3 regions of the Buttiauxella gaviniae genome follow, and region 3 is predicted to be linked to each of the others. Evidence: predicted binding sites of a transcription regulator. Region 3 holds the regulator's gene; each other region holds the start of a gene.
The links. The regulator PurR, encoded in region 3, represses purine synthesis genes. The targets are predictions, from matches to a motif close to CANGCAAACGTTTGCNTG.

Region 1 (6,195 bases), 2.1 Mb from region 3:
TTGGCCGTCAACGAAATAGATGGGCGACGAACATCCACGCGGTTAAGAGTAGCTGCCGATGCATTCAGCGTAGCGTTACCACTCCAGATGCCCCATTGATGGTTACGCACCACTTCGATATTGTCTGCCGCGCCGTCTAATGCGGTGAACTGGAACGGGAAGGCGGGATCGATGTCGATAATCAGATTCCGGTTTGCGGAAAGTTTTTTAATCGTCACCGTATTGAGCCATTCCGGTAACGGCTCCATCCAGCGCGCTTTCCAGTCTGCGGGCAGCGTATATTCAAGCCCGGCCAAAACCACTTCATCGAGCGCCAGCTTTTTCTCGTTGCGCAGCCATTCACCCGCCGCGCGAACCATTCCTCTTTCCCAACGGGAAGTGAACTGGCGCAGCGTGGCGGTTTGCTGGTTAAAATCAATATTCACAATCGGATCGTTCAGATGCAGTGCGCCGTTAATGAAATCACTGGCGTTCATCGACAGGCGCCCGTCATCGCTTTGCCAGCCGCCCTTTGCCAGCGTCAGGTTGCGCAAACTCAGATCGAGATCTGTCACGGCCCAGTCTTTCCCTTCCAGACGCGCATCAGTGACTTCCAGGCTATCAATTTTCAGCGACGGGACAGTAGTGAGCGGTGCCAGGAAATCGGTAATCGTTTTTTCGGTTTGCAGACGGATGTCATTCAAACGCAGGCTGCCGATTTGCCACGAGCCATCCGCGAGACGCCTGGCGTTACCGGTGAGCGAACCACGAGCCATATCCGCACCGATAGTTGAAAGCGTTACCTGCTGATTATTAATTGCGCCCTGCAATAACACGTTAGTCGCAGGCACCCCGTTGAGCGTCATCGAACCGGCGCTAAATTGAATATCCGCGGTATTGCCCTGGGCTTTACCTTGCTGCGGCTGCCAGGGTGTCACTCCGCCGTTAACGCGCTGAGCATGTAAATTCCATTCCGTATTGGGGCTGTTGAGCGCCATATCGCTTAATTGCAGCATATCGGCCTGGAAGGGAAGCGGTGCGGCATTTGGGCTGATATTTAGCGTGCCGTTCTGCAACAAAATTTTATCGACGTGCATGGGATCTGACACCTGGCGTGAGCTCAGGCCAATATCAATATTTTGCGCAACCAGCGTTGCAGGCTGACCTTTGCGCCCAAAGGTCACATTGCTCAGCGTAAGATGCATAGGGGAAGCCCAACGGTGATCCATTTCCTCAAACGAGAAAGTGTAATCACTATTCTGAACGACCCAACGGCTTACCAGGGTGGCACCCCAGCGAGTTTGAAGCAAAATATAGGCAGCGATAAGCGCAACAAATATGACGACCAGTAACGCAACGATTAGCTTTCCGAGAAATTTCATTGTCTTCCATCCCATGAAGTTTCGGTAAGGGTGTTATGCCCCATTTACCGTTATAGCTCAAGGATGGGATTGTCAGGAGGGGTTACACGCGCTGGCAGCAACAAATCACCAGCGCGTGAAGTACATCAATTTTTCTCAGGCGGGAAAATCAGGTTTAACACGATGGCAGTGATACCACCGGCAGCGATACCGGAAGAGAGCAGCGTTTTCAGCCAGTCGGGCGCAAACTGCAAAATCAGAGGCTGCTGAGAGACGCCCATACCGACGGCCAGGGAGAGTGCAATAATCATAATCGCGCGGCGATTCAGCGGCTCGCGGGAAACAATTCGCACGCCGGAAGCGGCAATGGTGCCAAACATCACTATAGTCGCGCCGCCTAAAACGGGCTCAGGAATGTGTTGAACAAACCCGCTTACCGCCGGGAACAGACCCAGCACAATAAGCATCAGAGCGACAACAAAACCGACATAACGGCTGGCAACGCCGGTGAGCTGAATCACCCCGTTGTTCTGGCCAAAGCAAGAGTTAGGGAATGTGTTAAACACGGCGGAGACACAAGAGTTCAGGCCGTTAGCCAGCACACCGCCTTTGAGGCGCTTCATATAAAGCGGGCCGGATACGGGCTGCTCGGAAACGTCAGACGTCGCAGTAATATCGCCGATGGTTTCCAGAGAGGTCACCATAAAGACCAGCATCAGCGGGATAAGCAGATTCCAGTCAATGCCCAAACCGTAGTACAGCGGCGTAGGCACCATTATCAGGTCAGTATTTGTTGATGGCACGGTCTCCGGCAACATGCCCATCGCCCAGGCTAACCCATAACCTACGGCCATGGCGATAACCAGGGAAGCGACGCGTAGGTAAGCGTTACGCTGGCGGTTAAGCAGAATAATCACCAGCAACACCGCACCTGCTAACAACAGGTTTTTCGGTGCGCCAAATGTGTGATCGTTCATGGCGGCATAACCACCGCCAATAGATGTCAGACCAACCTGAATCAGAGAAAGCCCGATAATCATGACCACTACGCCGGAAACCAGCGGCGTGATAATACGACGCGCCAGATGCAAGAAGCGGGATAACAGCATTTCAGTGCAGCTTGCGAGCATTAAGGTACCAAACAGCGCTGCCATCATGGTCGGAACATCGGCTCCGCCATTTTTCAGTGCCATGCCGCCCATAATCAACGGCGACACAAAGTTAAAGCTGGTGCCCTGAATCGACAGAAGCCCGGAACCTACTGGTCCCCAGGCTTTAATCTGGATTATCGATGCTACGCCCGAGGCGAACAGCGACATACTGATAATGTGTTGGGTATCTTCAGCCGGAAGTCCCAGAGCCTGGCAAATCAACATAGCAGGCGTGATCACCGCAACAAACATCGCTAATAAGTGCTGCCCGGCAGCAAAAAGAGTTTGTGGGAGAGGAGGTCTATCCTCAAGGCGGTAAATCAATTCACTGGAACGGGGCTGAGCAATCGGTTGCGCACCTTCAGACTCAACAGCATTAACAGACATCAGAAATTATCCCCTGCGAAAAAACGCTGATTTTAGCGGAGTAAAGAGCAAAAGCAAACGTTTGCTTGTGATGTTTCCTAAGATAAAAAGTATATATAGCGAGCTTTTTATATAACTTTCGGCTGCTTTTTGGTTAAAATCCGGCTGCTGAGTTTTCTAAAACCTGAAATTCCAGTGAAGGATAATTAAAAAGCGTCTGTGAGAATATGCGCAAACAGGAGCACTTCTATGTTTTATCTTGATACTCTTTCTACCCTTGTTGCCGCCACTCTCGTGTTGTTACTGGGCCGAAAAATGGTCCACACCCTACCGCTGTTAAAAAAATACACTATCCCTGAACCGGTCGCTGGTGGCCTGTTGATAGCCCTTGCGCTGTTAGTGCTTAAAAAGAGCCTTGGCTGGGAATTTGAATTTGATATGAGCCTCAAAGATCCTTTGATGCTTGCATTCTTCGCCACTATCGGTCTGAACGCTAACCTTGCCAGCCTGCGTGCGGGCGGCAAAGTCGTCGGTATTTTCCTGATTGTTGTGGTTGGCCTTTTGATTATGCAAAACGCCATTGGTATTGGAATGGCTAGCCTGCTGGGCCTTGATCCGTTAATGGGTTTACTGGCGGGTTCAATTACGTTGTCTGGCGGGCATGGCACCGGCGCGGCCTGGAGTAAGCTGTTTACCGAGCGCTATGGTTTCCAGAATGCAACCGAAGTGGCAATGGCTTGCGCAACGTTTGGCCTGGTATTGGGGGGCTTGATTGGCGGGCCGGTCGCACGTTATCTGGTTAAGCATTCATCCACGCCGAACGGCACTCAAGAAGACAGCATTGACCCAACCGCTTTCGAAAAACCCGCGGTAGGGCGCGTGATCACCTCGATGGTGATGATTGAAACCATCGCGATGATTGCTATTTGTCTTACCGTCGGTAAATTTGCGGCGCATTTCATTCAGGGAACCGCGTTCGAGTTGCCAACTTTTGTTTGCGTGCTTTTTGTTGGGGTCATTCTTAGTAATGCGCTTGCGCTTCTGGGTTTCTATCGCGTCTTTGAACGTGCGGTTTCGGTTCTGGGGAACGTGTGTTTATCGCTGTTTCTTGCTATGGCGCTGATGAGCCTGAAACTGTGGGAACTGGCTTCTCTTGCGTTGCCAATGCTCGCCATTTTGACGGTACAAACTATCTTTATGGCGCTGTATGCAATCTTTGTGACCTATCGCCTGATGGGGAAAAACTACGATGCGGCGGTGCTTGCTGCGGGGCACTGTGGTTTTGGTTTAGGGGCAACACCAACGGCAATCGCCAATATGCAGGCGATTACCGAGCGTTTTGGGCCGTCTCACATGGCGTTTCTGGTGGTGCCGATGGTCGGCGCATTCTTTATTGATATCGTCAATGCGCTGGTGATTAAGCTCTACCTGATGCTGCCAATATTTGGCTAAGCAATCAGGCGTTTGAGTAGCGTTCCGTTTCAGGCATCCAGCGTTCGATGAGCGCTATTGCCTGTTCCGGGTAGCGTTCATGGATATGGCGCGCAAGGCGCTGTACTTCCGGGATCATTGCCTGGTCACGCAGTAAATCTGCCACTTTAAACTCGGCATTGCCCGTTTGGCGCGTGCCGAGTAATTCCCCTGGCCCACGAATTTCCAAATCCTTTTGCGCAATCACAAAGCCGTCGTTGCTATCACGCAATACCTGCAAACGTAGCTGTGCCGTTTTCGATAGCGGTGACTTATAAAGCAACACGCAGTGGGATGCGACCGCGCCACGGCCCACTCGGCCTCGAAGCTGGTGGAGTTGCGCAAGCCCAAGGCGCTCAGGGTTTTCGATAATCATCAGGCTGGCATTCGGCACATCAACGCCAACTTCAATAACCGTTGTCGCAACCAGCAGATGAATCGCCCCTTCTTTGAACGCCTGCATGACTGCCTGTTTTTCTTGCGGCTTCATGCGGCCATGCACCAGGCCGACGCTAAGGTTTGGCAGCACGGCTTTAAGCTCATCCCATGTCACTTCTGCAGCCTGAGCTTCTAAAAGTTCGGATTCTTCAATCAGAGTACAGACCCAATAGGCCTGACGGCCTTCATCGCTACAGGCGTTGCGCACTCGCTCGATAATATCGTTGCGGCGGGTGTCAGGAATAGCGACGGTAGTAACGGGCGTGCGGCCCTGCGGAAGTTCATCGATAGTTGAGGTGTCCAGGTCGGCATAGGCCGTCATCGCCAGCGTGCGTGGAATTGGCGTTGCGGTCATGATTAACTGATGCGGGTGGAAGCCCTGAATTTGGCCTTTCTCCCATAACGCCAGACGCTGATGAACACCAAAACGGTGCTGCTCATCGATGATAACCAGCGCCAGCTCAGAAAATTGCACCTGTTCCTGGAAAATCGCGTGCGTTCCCACCACCATCGACACCTGGCCGCTGGCGATCGCTTCCTGTTGGGCAATGCGCGCTTTGCCTTTTTGCTTACCGGCCAGCCAGCCCACTTCAATACCCAGCGGTGCAAACCACTGGCGAAAATTATTGGCATGCTGTTCGGCGAGCAATTCCGTCGGCGCCATCAGGCCCACTTGTTTGCCATGCGCAATTGCCCGCAACGCAGCGAGCGCGGCAACCAGCGTTTTACCAGACCCAACATCACCCTGCACCAGACGCATCATCGGAACATCCAGAGCCATATCGTGTTCGATTTCCGCCACGACTCGCGCCTGGGCCGCGGTTGGTTTAAACGGTAGTGCAGCTAAAAGGCGGTTTTTTAATTCGTCATGATTACGCAAAGGTAATGCGTGATAACGCTGAGCGCCTGCGCGCAACGCCAGCATGCTTAGGTTATGTGCCAGCAGTTCTTCAAGAATTAAACGCTGTTGTGCAGGGTGTTTGCCAGTTTCAAGATCGGCTAACTGCATGGTTGGCGGCGGGCGATGCAACGTGCGCAGAGCTTCCGGCAGGCTCATCATCCCTTTGCTCAAATCAGCGGGGAGCAGTTCGGCGATAGCGCAAGTATCCAGCAATTCCAGAGCCTGGTCAGTCAGTTTGCGCAGCGTCGCCTGGCGAATGCCTTCTGTGGTGGGGTAAACCGGAGTCAGCGTTTCCTGCAATTCAGGCGTGCTGAGATCGCCCTGAACGCGGTACTCCGGGTGAATCATCTCTGCACCGTGAGCCCCGCGTTTGGCTTCCCCGTAGGCCAGCACGCGTTTCCCGTTCGCCAGACTGTTCTTCATTGCCGCGTTAAAGTTGAAGAAACGCATGGTCAAAATGCCGGTGCCATCAGAAATCTGGCAGGTCATCATGCGGCGACGGCCAAAACTGATATTACAGTTCAGCACT
Region 2 (6,195 bases), 3.3 Mb from region 3:
GATACGAAATAGCCGCCAGTAAACGCCAGTCTATCTCGGTGGCATATTTCTCAAACAGCGGCTGAAGCTCTGGCAGCACGGTATCCACCGCGTTAAGGAACGTGCGCGTATCGACATAATCAAAATCCCCGACGTGGCCGAGATACTTTTCTTCCAGGCGGGCAAAAGTACCGTCGCTATTAAGACGGTTGTAAAAGTCGAGCAGGGCGGCGGAAAGGCTATCGTCGCCGTCTAACGCGCTAAACCATGTCACCGGCTGTTCGTCAGTCACATCGAGGGCGACGGCTAACTGCGGGTGCACGCGCTGGAAGGTGCTGATCGCCACGGAGTCCGCAATAGTAAAGGCTATTTTCCCGTCCACCACCTGCTGCATCAACTCAGTGCTGCTGTGCTCTTCATCGATTTGCCAGCTTAAATCCGGGAATTTTTGTTCTTTAAGATTCTTCAACGCATTGAGCGAGGTGACACCAGGCGAGAGCACCAACTGATTTTCTTTTACTCCTGCCAGCGTTTTAGGCCGCGGGCTGCCGATGCGATAAACCATCTGTTGAGAGACGGAATAATAGGCCGGCCCCGCCTGGTATTGCTGGCTGCGCTGCGTATTGTAGACCAGGCCTGCCGCAATCAGGTCGGCATCGTCATTATCAATATCATCAAACAGCTCTTTGATATTTGGGCGCACAGTGATAGCAAGCCTCACACCAAGGTAACGGGCAAACTGCTCCGCTAACTCGTAATCCAGGCCAATTTCTTTGCCTTGATAAAGCTTCCACGTTAAAGGGGATTCAATAGTACTGACGCGCAAAACTCCCCGCGCTTGAATGGCGGCGATGCGGTTTTCGGCCTTGCCGAACCAGGGAATGGAGGGCCATAGCGCCACTGCCAGCAACACGGTTACGGCACCGATGAGCAGATAATTAATCTTAAATCTTTTCAAATGGTTAATCTGCGTAGATGCGTCGGGGTTTCGCTAACAACAGGCTTCAAAAAAGGAGAAACGGTTAAATAGAGTGGCGCATTTTGCTTAACAAAACGCCACTGTGCAACTTATTCAACATTTCTGGCGAAATCTTCATCAATGAAAACTAATCCGTTTATTTATACGCAAACGGTTTCGTCACGGCGGCGGATTAACTATAATGGCGCCCGTTTTCCCCTTGCGCCCACTGAAACGTCCCCCTGGCGTTTCGAAGACGAGAGATCTTTGATGATGGAAATTCTGCGTGGTTCGCCCGCTTTATCGGCATTTCGTATTAACAAATTACTGGCCCGCTTTAATGACGCCAACCTTCCGGTCAGCGACATTTATGCCGAGTATATTCACTTTGCCGATCTCGACGCGCAGCTCGACTCTGATGAGCACGCCCGTCTGCAAAGGTTGCTGAAATATGGTCCAACCCTTGCTGACCACGCCCCGACCGGCCACCTGATTCTGGTTACGCCGCGTCCTGGTACCATCTCACCCTGGTCCTCAAAAGCTACCGACATTGCCCACAACTGCGATTTAGCCAAAATTAAGCGCCTTGAGCGCGGTGTGGCGTATTACGTTACTGCCAGCCAATTGACGGATGAACAGCGCCTGCAAGTCGCCGCATTGCTGCATGACCGCATGATGGAAAGCGTTTTTGACTCGCTTGAGGACGCCCAGCAATTGTTCTCTCATCACACGCCTGCGCCGGTGCAAAGCGTTGACCTGCTCTCGCAAGGGCGCGAAGCCCTGGTTGAGGCGAACATTCGCCTGGGCCTGGCTCTGGCAGAAGATGAAATCGATTATTTGCAGGATGCGTTCACCAAACTGGGGCGCAATCCGAACGACATCGAGCTGTATATGTTCGCGCAGGCAAACTCCGAACATTGCCGCCACAAAATTTTTAATGCCGACTGGATTATTGACGGCGTAGAGCAGCCAAAATCGCTGTTCAAAATGATTAAGAACACCTTCGAGAAAACCCCGGATTACGTGTTATCAGCTTATAAAGATAACGCCGCCGTGATGGAAGGTTCCACGGTGGGGCGCTTCTTCGCCGATCACGAGGCTGGCCGCTATGACTACCACCAGGAAGATGCGCATATCCTGATGAAAGTCGAAACGCACAACCACCCAACGGCAATCTCTCCGTGGCCGGGTGCAGCGACCGGTTCCGGCGGCGAAATCCGTGACGAAGGCGCAACAGGCCGTGGTGCAAAACCTAAGGCGGGTCTGGTCGGTTTCTCCGTTTCAAACTTACGTATCCCAGGCTTTGAACAGCCGTGGGAAGAAGATTTCGGTAAGCCGGATCGCATCGTCACCGCGCTGGATATCATGACTGACGGCCCTCTGGGCGGTGCGGCATTTAACAACGAATTTGGTCGCCCGGCGCTGACCGGCTACTTCCGTACCTACGAAGAGCAAGTTAACAGCCACAACGGCGTTGAACTGCGCGGCTACCACAAGCCTATTATGCTGGCGGGCGGCATCGGTAACATCCGTGCTGACCACGTTCAGAAAGGTGAAATCACCGTCGGCGCGAAACTGATCGTGCTCGGCGGCCCGTCCATGAACATCGGTTTGGGCGGCGGAGCGGCTTCTTCTATGACCTCCGGTCAATCCGATGCGGATCTCGATTTTGCTTCCGTTCAGCGCGACAACCCAGAAATGGAGCGCCGCTGCCAGGAAGTTATCGACCGCTGCTGGCAGTTGGGCGATGCCAACCCAATCCTGTTTATTCACGATGTGGGCGCGGGTGGTCTTTCCAACGCCATGCCGGAGCTGGTGAGCGACGGTGGCCGCGGCGGGCGTTTCGAGCTGCGCGATATTCTCAACGATGAGCCGGGCATGAGCCCGCTGGAAGTGTGGTGTAACGAATCTCAGGAACGGTATGTTCTGGCGGTTGCGCCAGACCAGTTGCCGTTGTTCGATGAACTCTGCCGCCGCGAACGTGCGCCGTACGCCGTTATTGGCGAAGCGACTGAAGAAAAGCATTTAACGCTTAACGATAGCCATTTCGACAACCAGCCGATTGATATGCCGCTGGACGTTCTGCTCGGTAAAACGCCGAAAATGGAACGTAACGTGGAAACCCTGAAAGCGAAGGGCGATGCGCTGGATTGCCGCAACATCACCCTCGCTGATGCGGTAAACCGCGTGCTGCATTTGCCGACCGTCGCAGAGAAAACGTTCCTTGTGACCATCGGCGACCGTTCGGTTACCGGCATGGTCGCCCGTGACCAGATGGTTGGCCCGTGGCAGATCCCGGTTGCTAACTGCGCGGTCACCACTGCAAGCCTGGATAGCTACTACGGCGAAGCGATGTCCCTCGGCGAGCGTGCGCCTGTCGCGCTGCTGGACTTCGCAGCATCCGGTCGTCTGGCCGTTGGCGAAGCGCTGACAAACATTGCCGCAACGCAAATCGGGGCGCTCAATCGCATCAAACTCTCGGCTAACTGGATGTCCGCAGCCGGTCACCCAGGTGAAGATGCTGGCCTTTACGAAGCGGTGAAAGCGGTTGGCGAAGAACTTTGCCCGACGCTTGGCCTGACCATTCCGGTTGGCAAAGACTCTATGTCGATGAAAACCCGTTGGCAGGAAGGTAACGAGCAGCGCGAAATGACCTCGCCACTGTCGCTGGTGATCACCGCCTTTGCGCGTGTTGAAGACGTTCGCCGCACCGTTACGCCACAACTGCGCACTGAAGAAGATAACGCCCTGTTGCTTATCGATTTGGGGGCGGGCCACAACGCACTAGGCGCAACCGCACTCTCCCAGGTTTATCGTCAACTGGGTGACAAACCTGCTGACGTCCGCAGCGCTGAGCAGCTTAAAGGCTTCTTCAATGCGATTCAGGCGCTGGTTGCCGAGCAAAAACTGCTGGCCTACCACGACCGTTCTGACGGTGGTCTGTTGGTGACGCTTGCGGAGATGGCCTTTGCGGGCCACTGCGGTGTTGAAGCGGACATCGCCACTTTGGGTAAAGATCATCTGGCCGCACTGTTCAATGAAGAGCTGGGCGCGGTGATTCAGGTTAAAGCGGCGGATCGCGCAGCGGTTGAGAAAACCCTCGCAGACCATGGTCTGGAAAATTGCGTTCACTTCCTCGGCAAAGCGGTTACCGGCGACCGTTTCACGCTTGCCGCTGACGGCCATCCGGTGTTTAGCGAAAGCCGCACGACCCTGCGCATGTGGTGGGCAGAAACCACCTGGCAGATGCAGCGCCTGCGTGACAATCCAGCCTGTGCGGATCAAGAGCATGAAGCGAAAGCTAATGACAACGATCCTGGCCTGAACGTGAAGTTGAACTTCGATATTAAAGAGGACATCGCGGCACCGTTTATCGCTACCGGTGCGCGTCCGAAAGTTGCCGTGCTGCGCGAGCAGGGCGTTAACTCCCACGTTGAAATGGCGGCGGCATTCCACCGCGCGGGTTTCGATGCCATTGACGTTCATATGAGCGATTTGCTGGCGGGTCGCCGTGGTCTGGAAGATTTCCAGGCGCTGGTGGCGTGCGGCGGTTTCTCCTATGGCGACGTGCTGGGTGCGGGTGAGGGCTGGGCGAAATCTATCCTCTTTAACTCGCGCGCGCGTGACGAGTTCGAAACCTTCTTCCATCGCCCGCAAACTCTGGCGTTGGGCGTGTGTAACGGCTGCCAGATGATGTCCAATCTGCGTGAACTGATTCCGGGCAGCGATCTGTGGCCACGCTTTGTGCGCAACCACTCTGACCGCTTTGAAGCGCGTTTCAGCCTGGTAGAAGTGACCTCCAGCCCATCGCTGTTACTGCAAGGTATGGTTGGCTCGCATATGCCAATCGCTGTTTCTCACGGTGAAGGGCATGTGGAAGTCCGCGATGCGACACATCTCGCGGCGCTTGAAACCAAGGGGCTGGTGGCGCTGCGCTTTATCGATAACTTCGGCAAGGTAACGGAAAACTACCCGGCGAACCCGAACGGCTCACCAAACGGGATTACGGCGGTGACTAACGAAAGCGGGCGCGTCACGATTATGATGCCGCACCCGGAACGTGTGTTCCGTACCGTGAGCAACTCATGGCACCCATCCGAGTGGGGTGAAGATAGCCCGTGGATGCGTATTTTCCGCAATGCGCGTAAGCAACTCGGTTAAGTTTTCCCCCTCACCTAACCCTCTCTCAAGAGAGTGGGCCGGGTGAGGGCGTCCGTACTAACAAAAAATCCCTTCGCTAAACCGAGGGGATTTTTTTGTCTCTTTTCCCCGACGTCAGATATTTCTTTGTGTCGCTAATTGGTGACACTTAAATTGTTGATTTTAAAAGTGATGAAAATATCCCTTTTTCACCGTTGCTAATTAGCGACAGTGGGTGCAAAAAATAACCAGCTTGTGAAATGCTTCATACGTCAAATAAACATAATAGAAACATTGATGTGCGGAATGTATAGCAAACATGGCACATATAATGCATAATACTACGCAGTGGCTCATTCACCTTCCTATGTCAGCCCCCGCAAGGGTCGTGCTACATAAATCATAGAATGACGCACTACAGGTGCCTGCCGTCCACCTTTTGATTATTGTCAGTCTCGTACTGCTTTATCATGCTCCGGACGAAACGTTGAGTAAGGCGCCGCCTAATTCCAGAACAAAGGCAGAGATGAATCTCTGCCTTTGTTGTTTCTGAATCGCCCTTTCTCAACCTTCAGACTTTAAACTCCCGCCGATCCCCGCTAGCATCCATTCATAGATAGCGTTAGCGAGATAAAACGATTGAACCAGTGGCACTTTTTCCCACGTTCCTTGCGTCAGCTTGTCATGATGGCTTTTCTGCTGGTGTTGGTACCCTTGTTGGTTCTGGCATGGCAAGCCTGGCAAAGCCTTAATGCGCTTAGCGATCAGGCGGCGTTGACCAACCGCACCACGCTTGTGGATGCACGCCGCAGCGAAGCAATGACGAACGTTGCGCTCGAAATGGAACGTAGCTACCGCCAGTATTGCGTGCTGGACGATGCCACGCTGGCAACGCTCTACCAGGGGCAGCGCAAGCGCTATGCCCAGATGCTTGAAAGCCATGCCGATGTTCTGCCCGACAACCGTCTATACCAGGCCTTGAAGCAGTCCCTGAACGATCTCGCTGAAATCCAATGTAAAAATAGTGGCCCGGATACTGCCGCCGCTGAACATCTTGAAGCGTTCGCTACGGCCAATGCTGAAATGGTGCAGGCCACCCGCGCCGTGGTGTTTTCCCG
Region 3 (6,195 bases):
AACAAATAAAAAACGGGAGCGCAAGGGCTCCCGTTATGACTTCATTATTATGGTGTTAACCTCGAGCCGTTTATGAGTATAGGCCCGCTTTATCGGCGATTCAATAACAAATCGTTAGCATGCTAACCTATGTTTTGTTTCAATTAATGCGCATCCGATTCAGCGTGTTGCCAGACTTTCGCACTGCTGCGACGTTGCAGCAAATATCCCAGCAGAGCCAACACAATGGTGACCAGCATAACGCTGGTGGTGGTCAGCAACGGCGTTACGATAAGCCAGGAAACCATCAAACTTGCGAAGAAGCATAATCCCAACTGAAGGGTATTTTGCAGCGCAGCGGCTTTCCCCGTAGCTTGTGGGAAAGGCAGCAGGGCGGAGGCTACAACAATCGGGTAGATCGCGCCGTTTGCCATCGCCATTACGCAGAATGGGATCAGCAGTAACGTCAGGTTAGCATGGCCACTCACAGCTACAGCCCAGGTCGCGAAGGTGCTCAGGGTATACACGCCCAGTAACCACGGCAGCATTTGTTTGCCTTGCCATTTTTGCAGCGCGCTGCGGCAACCATAGCCGCCAATCAAGAAAGCGATGGTTTGCGGAACATAGCTCAGACCAATTGCCGCAGGGCTGTAGCCCATATCATTCAAAATGAACGGTGAACCGGTCAGCCACGCAAAGAAACTTGCGGAGCAGGCCGCGTAAATCAATACGTTTCCGCTGTAGACGTGCGAGCGCAGTAACGACATAAAGCTGACTTTGTTCTCTTCCGTTTGCGGATGATGCTGGGTGCGAGGCTTCAGACGCAGAGTCGGGATCATCAACACCAGCGTGATAGCAAACAGCGTGGCGAAAATCGCCTGCCAGTCAAAGTGGGTCAAAATCCAACTGCCGAGCAGCGGTGCCAGAGCGGGAGAAAGCCCGACCAGCGGCATAATGGTGGCAAAAATTCGGTTTGCACGATTCGCCGGATAGTAGTCCGTCACCAGCGCCTGCCAGCTTACCGCCGCAGAACACACGCCTACCGCCTGCACGAAACGTAATACCAGCAAAGCAGTTGCGTTTTCTACCCACAGCATGCCAATACACCCCACGGCGAACAAACTCAGGCCTGCCAGCAATACAGGCTTACGCCCGAAATGGTCTGACAGCGGCCCCCACATCAGTTGGGCAAAGGCAAAACCTGCCAGGAACAGGCTCAGACTGGCACTCACGGCGGAGGCGTCGGTCTGTAAATCTTGTTGGATAGCAGCAAAAGCAGGCAGATACATGTCTGTTGCGAGGAACCCCAACACACTTAATCCGGCCAGCCAGATAAGAAATCCTTTTGATGGTTGCATAATTTTCTCTTGAATTATCTTGCAGGTTAATTGCTGCGAGAGTGTACGGAGTGCAAATGTGCTTGTGAAACGCTAATATTTGTAGGTTGCATTCAAAAATTTTGTGAGCAGAAAAATGTGGTCTGAATATTCGCTGGAAGTGATAGATGCGGTGGCGCGCAACGGCAGCTTCAGTGGCGCTGCGCAGGAGTTACACCGCGTTCCGTCTGCCATTAGCTACACGGTACGGCAACTGGAGGAATGGCTGGCGGTTCCGCTGTTTGAACGTCGCCATCGGGATGTGGAATTAACGCCTGCGGGTCTGTTTTTTTTGAAAGAGGGCCGGTCTGTTATCAAAAAAATGATGACGACACGGCAGCAGTGCCAACAGATCGCTAATGGATGGCGCGGGCACCTCGCTATTGCGGTCGATAACATCGTTAAACCCGAGCGAACCCGGCAGTTGGTGCTGGATTTTTATCGCCATTTTCCGGACATCGAGCTGCGAATTTTCCAGGAAGTGTTTAACGGTGTGTGGGATGCGTTAGCTGACGGACGTGTTGAAGTGGCGATTGGCGCAACCCAGGCTATCCCCGTTGGGGGGCGTTATGCTTTCCGGGATATGGGATCCCTAAGCTGGCGTTGCGTGGTGGCATCGAATCATGCGCTTGCGAAGCTTGGCGGTACCCTAAGCGATGACGATCTCCGGGCCTGGCCTTCGCTGGTGCTGGAGGATACCTCCCGTTCACTACCAAAACGAATTACCTGGCTGCTGGATAACCAGCGTCGTGTAGTGGTGCCTGACTGGCAATCTGGTTCAGATTGTCTTAGCGCGGGGCTGTGTATCGGTATGGTGCCTTTGCATATCGCACGGCCGTGGCTGGCATCAGGGCAGTGGTGCGAGTTAACGCTTGATAATCCCTTCCCGGACGCCGCATGCTGCCTGACCTGGCGGCAAAATGATGCATCACCAGCCCTGGCCTGGCTACTGGATTATTTGGGGGACAGTGAGACGATGAATGCGGAGTGGTTGCAGGAGCCTGAGCCCGAGTAAACCCGGGCTCAACAAAACTTAACGGCGGTAATCGCGGAATGGGCCATCAGCTACTGAGCGGCGCTCAATCAGGCGCGGATGGACTTCAATGCTCTGGGATTCTTCGCGTTTGTTAACGATTCTATCCAGCAGCATGTTAAATGCCGTTTCACCCAGGGAATCTTTTGGCTGGTGAATCGTCGTCAGGGCGGGTGAGAAGAAGCGAGCATTACGCACGTTGTCATAGCCGATAATGGAAATATCCTGCGGGACGCGCAGCCCCATTTCATCGGCGGCACAAATTGCACCCATCGCCATAATATCCCCGCCGCAGAACACCGCGGTAGGGCGATGAGACTGACCGAGGATCTGCTGCATCGCGCGATAACCGGATTCCGGCTCAAAATCGCCCTGAACAATCCAGTTTTCCGGGATAGCGATACCAGCCTCTTGCAGCGCTTTCATAAAGCCAGCATGGCGACCGCCGCCGGTGTTGCGTTCCATCTGCCCGGGAATAGCGCCAATTTCACGATGACCGCGTTCGATCAAATAACGCCCGGCCAGATAACCGCCATGGAATGCGTTATCGACGACGGAGTCGGTAAAATCAGCGCGCGCTTCACCCCAGTCCATCACAACCATTGGGATATGACGGTACTCTTCGAGCATGGTCAGAAGTGATTCCGGGTACTCAGAGCACATCACCAGCAGGCCATCAACGCGCTTTTGCGCCATCATTGATAAGTAGGCACGCTGTTTTTCGAAGTTATTGTGTGCGTTACCCAGAATGAGGGTATAGCCTTTTTCAAAGCAGCTATTTTCAACGGCTTCGATGATTTCGGCGAAATAGGGCGCTTCGCTGGACGTGGCTAACAGGCCAATCGTTTTAGTGTGATTAACTTTCAGGCTACGCGCGACGGCGCTTGGCGAATAGTGCAGCTCTTTGATTGCAGCCCAAACCGCATTGCGCGTCTCTTCCGCTACAAAACGGGTTTTGTTAATCACATGTGATACGGTTGTAGTGGAAACGTTTGCGCGTTTCGCCACATCCTTGATTGTCGCCATTAAATTTCACTCCGGGCCATATCGTAAGCCCCTGATAACGAATGTGTTAAACGTTTGCGTACGCTATCTCCTGAGGCAACATCGTGGTTGCGGGTATGCCGGGATTGCGACATAAAACGGGAGGAGGGCGTTGAATTGACGGTACGCAATAAATTAGCGTGGGATTTTGGCCTATCCTGGCGAAAAGTGGAAGAGGGAAAATGGATATCCGGTTAAAACCAGGAGGATTTTTCTCTCCGATTGTGGGAAAATCCACCGACACACTGATTGTAAGGTAATAAAAGGAGTTTACTCATGAGCACCGACCTGAAATTTTCAATCACCACCACGGTTATCGTTCTGGCTTTGATTGTTTGTGGCGCGTTAACCGCCGTACTGCACTGATTAAAATGGGCCGCTTATCGCGGCCCATTTACTTATGGATTAAGCTGCAAGATTCTTCGCAACAAATTCCCAATTCACCAACGCCCAGAAATGCTCCAGGTATCCTGCGCGAGCATTGCGGTAGTCGATGTAATACGCATGTTCCCATACGTCTACAGTCAGCAGCGGTTTGGCCGCAGTGGTCAGCGGTGTGCCTGCGTTAGATGTAGAAACAATGGCTAACGAACCCTCTGCGTTTTTAACAAGCCAGGTCCAGCCTGCGCCAAAGTTCTTGATAGCGGCATCGGTAAACTGTTGCTTAAACTCAGCGAAGCTACCAAAAGATTGGTTGATAGCATCCAAAACAGCGCCCGTTGGTTCGCCGCCAGCATCAGGTGCCAGGCAGTTCCAGTAGAAGGTATGGTTCCACACCTGCGCTGCGTTGTTAAATACGCCGCCTTCAGAAGTGCGAACGATCTCTTCGAGTGTTTTGCCTTCAAACGCTGTGCCCTTAACCAGATTGTTCAGGTTAGTGACGTAGGTTTGATGGTGTTTGCCGTAGTGGTATTCCAGCGTTTCGGCAGAGATATGCGGGGCTAAAGCATCTTTTGCATATGGTAGTGCAGGTAGTTCGAACGACATTGCTGACTCCTTTCGAATTATTTTGGGATTTTATGAACACTAAACAACCACGCTTAGTGTGGATTTAGGGTAACAAATTGAAAGGATAAGCAAAAGAAGATCTCACCTGCCCAAAGTAGGGCAGGTGAGATTTGATGAAGGGAGATTAGCGAATGGTTTTTGGCGTCATGACGCGTTTGGCACCCACATAGTGGCGCTGCCAGTAATCTTCGCTCAATGAAGTGATTTGAATATCCCGGCCAGAACGCGGTGACTGAATAAATTTCCCGTTACCGACATAAACACCCACGTGATCCGCTGTGCCACGCCCCTGGGTGCGGAAGAACACCAGGTCGCCCGTTTCGAGTTCGCCACGGTCAACAGAAGAAGCATCACGCAGGTGATACATTTCATTGGCGGTACGTGGAATACGGAATTTCACTAAATCTTTATAAGCGTAATAGACCAGACCGCTGCAATCGAAACCGGTGCGCGGAGAGGTGCCGCCCCAGCGATACGGTTTGCCAATCTGGCCCATCAGTTTGTTCATGGCTGTTTTCTGTGCTTTTTGCACGCGGACTTTATGCGCCTGCGCAATCGTCGTCGGTTGTTCAGCTTTTACTTTCACACAACGCACTTTGTGGCCTTTACGCGGCTTGCTGCATTTTTCGGTGAAAGTAACAGGCTGGACTTTAGCAATCTGGGAGGTTTTTTTACGGTCGTTTTTTGCGAGGTTTTTGGTTTTATTGGTGCTGGAATTCTTAGCCGTTTTTGTTTTTACCGCAGCGGATTCTTTTTTCTTGCTGGATGTTTTTGCTGTGGTGCTGGCTTTCTTGGTTGAGGTGGTGGTTTTTTCTTTACTCTTACTGCTCTTTTCTGTGCTCTTCGCCGTGCTTTTTTTCACAACGTGCGCTTTCTGCGCAACCACGGGACGTGCGTGTTCAGACGCCTGCGTCAATGGTGTATAAGGCAAGGTAAATAGCAGAGCACAGAGCGTGATAGAAATTTTTGTTATCCGCGCCACTCGACAATCCCCTGGTTAAAATAAATGCACGATGAAAGCCATCATGCCCGTGTATGATTTTGCGAAACCCGCCGATTCTAATCTATTAGAAGCCATAAAGTTAATAACCTTTTGCTTATCGTTGTATTGTTTCGTTACCGGACGCAAATAAATTGACCAAACTAATCGTTTCACGGCTATTTATTGATCAGGGATAGGGTTATTTCCTGATTTGCAGCTACGCGAAAAGTGTTATTCTAGATACATGTTGTCCCTCCGTTGCGAACGTCAGAGAAACCCTGAAAAAAATGGTGTTTTCTGAAGAGGGTATCCATCGCTACAATGGCAGGCTACTGCCGAGACCAGGTTTGAGGAAGCAAGCAATGAGCACTATTGAAAAAATCCAACAACAAATCACTGAGAACCCAATCCTTCTGTATATGAAAGGTTCTCCGAAACTGCCAAGCTGTGGCTTCTCAGCCCAGGCTGTGCAGGCGCTGTCTGCCTGTGGCGAGCGTTTCGCATACGTTGATATTTTACAGAATCCAGACATCCGTGCTGAGCTGCCAAAATACGCTAACTGGCCGACTTTCCCGCAGCTATGGGTGGATGGTGAACTGGTTGGCGGCTGCGACATTATCATTGAGATGTATCAGCGCGGCGAATTGCAGACACTGATTAAAGAGACTGCGGCTAAGCACAAATCTGAAGAGCCAGGCGAAGAGTAATTTGTAGCTAAGCAACAAATGAAAAAGCGACTTTGATAGTCGCTTTTTTTATGCCTACGCTTCGGG

Region 1: a site for PurR is predicted at 2,929-2,946, ahead of AB1E22_RS09655 (nucleobase:cation symporter-2 family protein). Genes of this name have one in related genera too.
Region 2: a site for PurR is predicted at 1,102-1,119, ahead of purL (phosphoribosylformylglycinamidine synthase). Genes of this name have one in related genera too.

Annotation. Positions count from the first base shown of each region.
Region 1 covers NZ_JBFMVT010000002.1:1,935,323-1,941,517, forward strand. The annotation lists gene AB1E22_RS09650 (AsmA family protein) at 1-1,361, opposite strand, end outside; gene AB1E22_RS09655 (nucleobase:cation symporter-2 family protein) at 1,487-2,878, opposite strand; gene gltS (sodium/glutamate symporter) at 3,107-4,309, shown strand; gene recG (ATP-dependent DNA helicase RecG) at 4,314-6,195, opposite strand, start outside.
Region 2 covers NZ_JBFMVT010000002.1:758,776-764,970, reverse strand. The annotation lists gene mltF (membrane-bound lytic murein transglycosylase MltF) at 1-937, opposite strand, end outside; gene purL (phosphoribosylformylglycinamidine synthase) at 1,208-5,098, shown strand; gene AB1E22_RS04230 (sensor histidine kinase) at 5,762-6,195, shown strand, end outside.
Region 3 covers NZ_JBFMVT010000002.1:4,052,751-4,058,945, forward strand. The annotation lists gene punC (purine nucleoside transporter PunC) at 144-1,337, opposite strand; gene punR (DNA-binding transcriptional activator PunR) at 1,453-2,370, shown strand; gene purR (HTH-type transcriptional repressor PurR) at 2,389-3,414, opposite strand; gene AB1E22_RS19295 (YnhF family membrane protein) at 3,709-3,798, shown strand; gene sodB (superoxide dismutase [Fe]) at 3,838-4,419, opposite strand; gene AB1E22_RS19305 (C40 family peptidase) at 4,565-5,422, opposite strand; gene AB1E22_RS19310 (Grx4 family monothiol glutaredoxin) at 5,785-6,129, shown strand; gene rnt (ribonuclease T) at 6,184-6,195, opposite strand, start outside.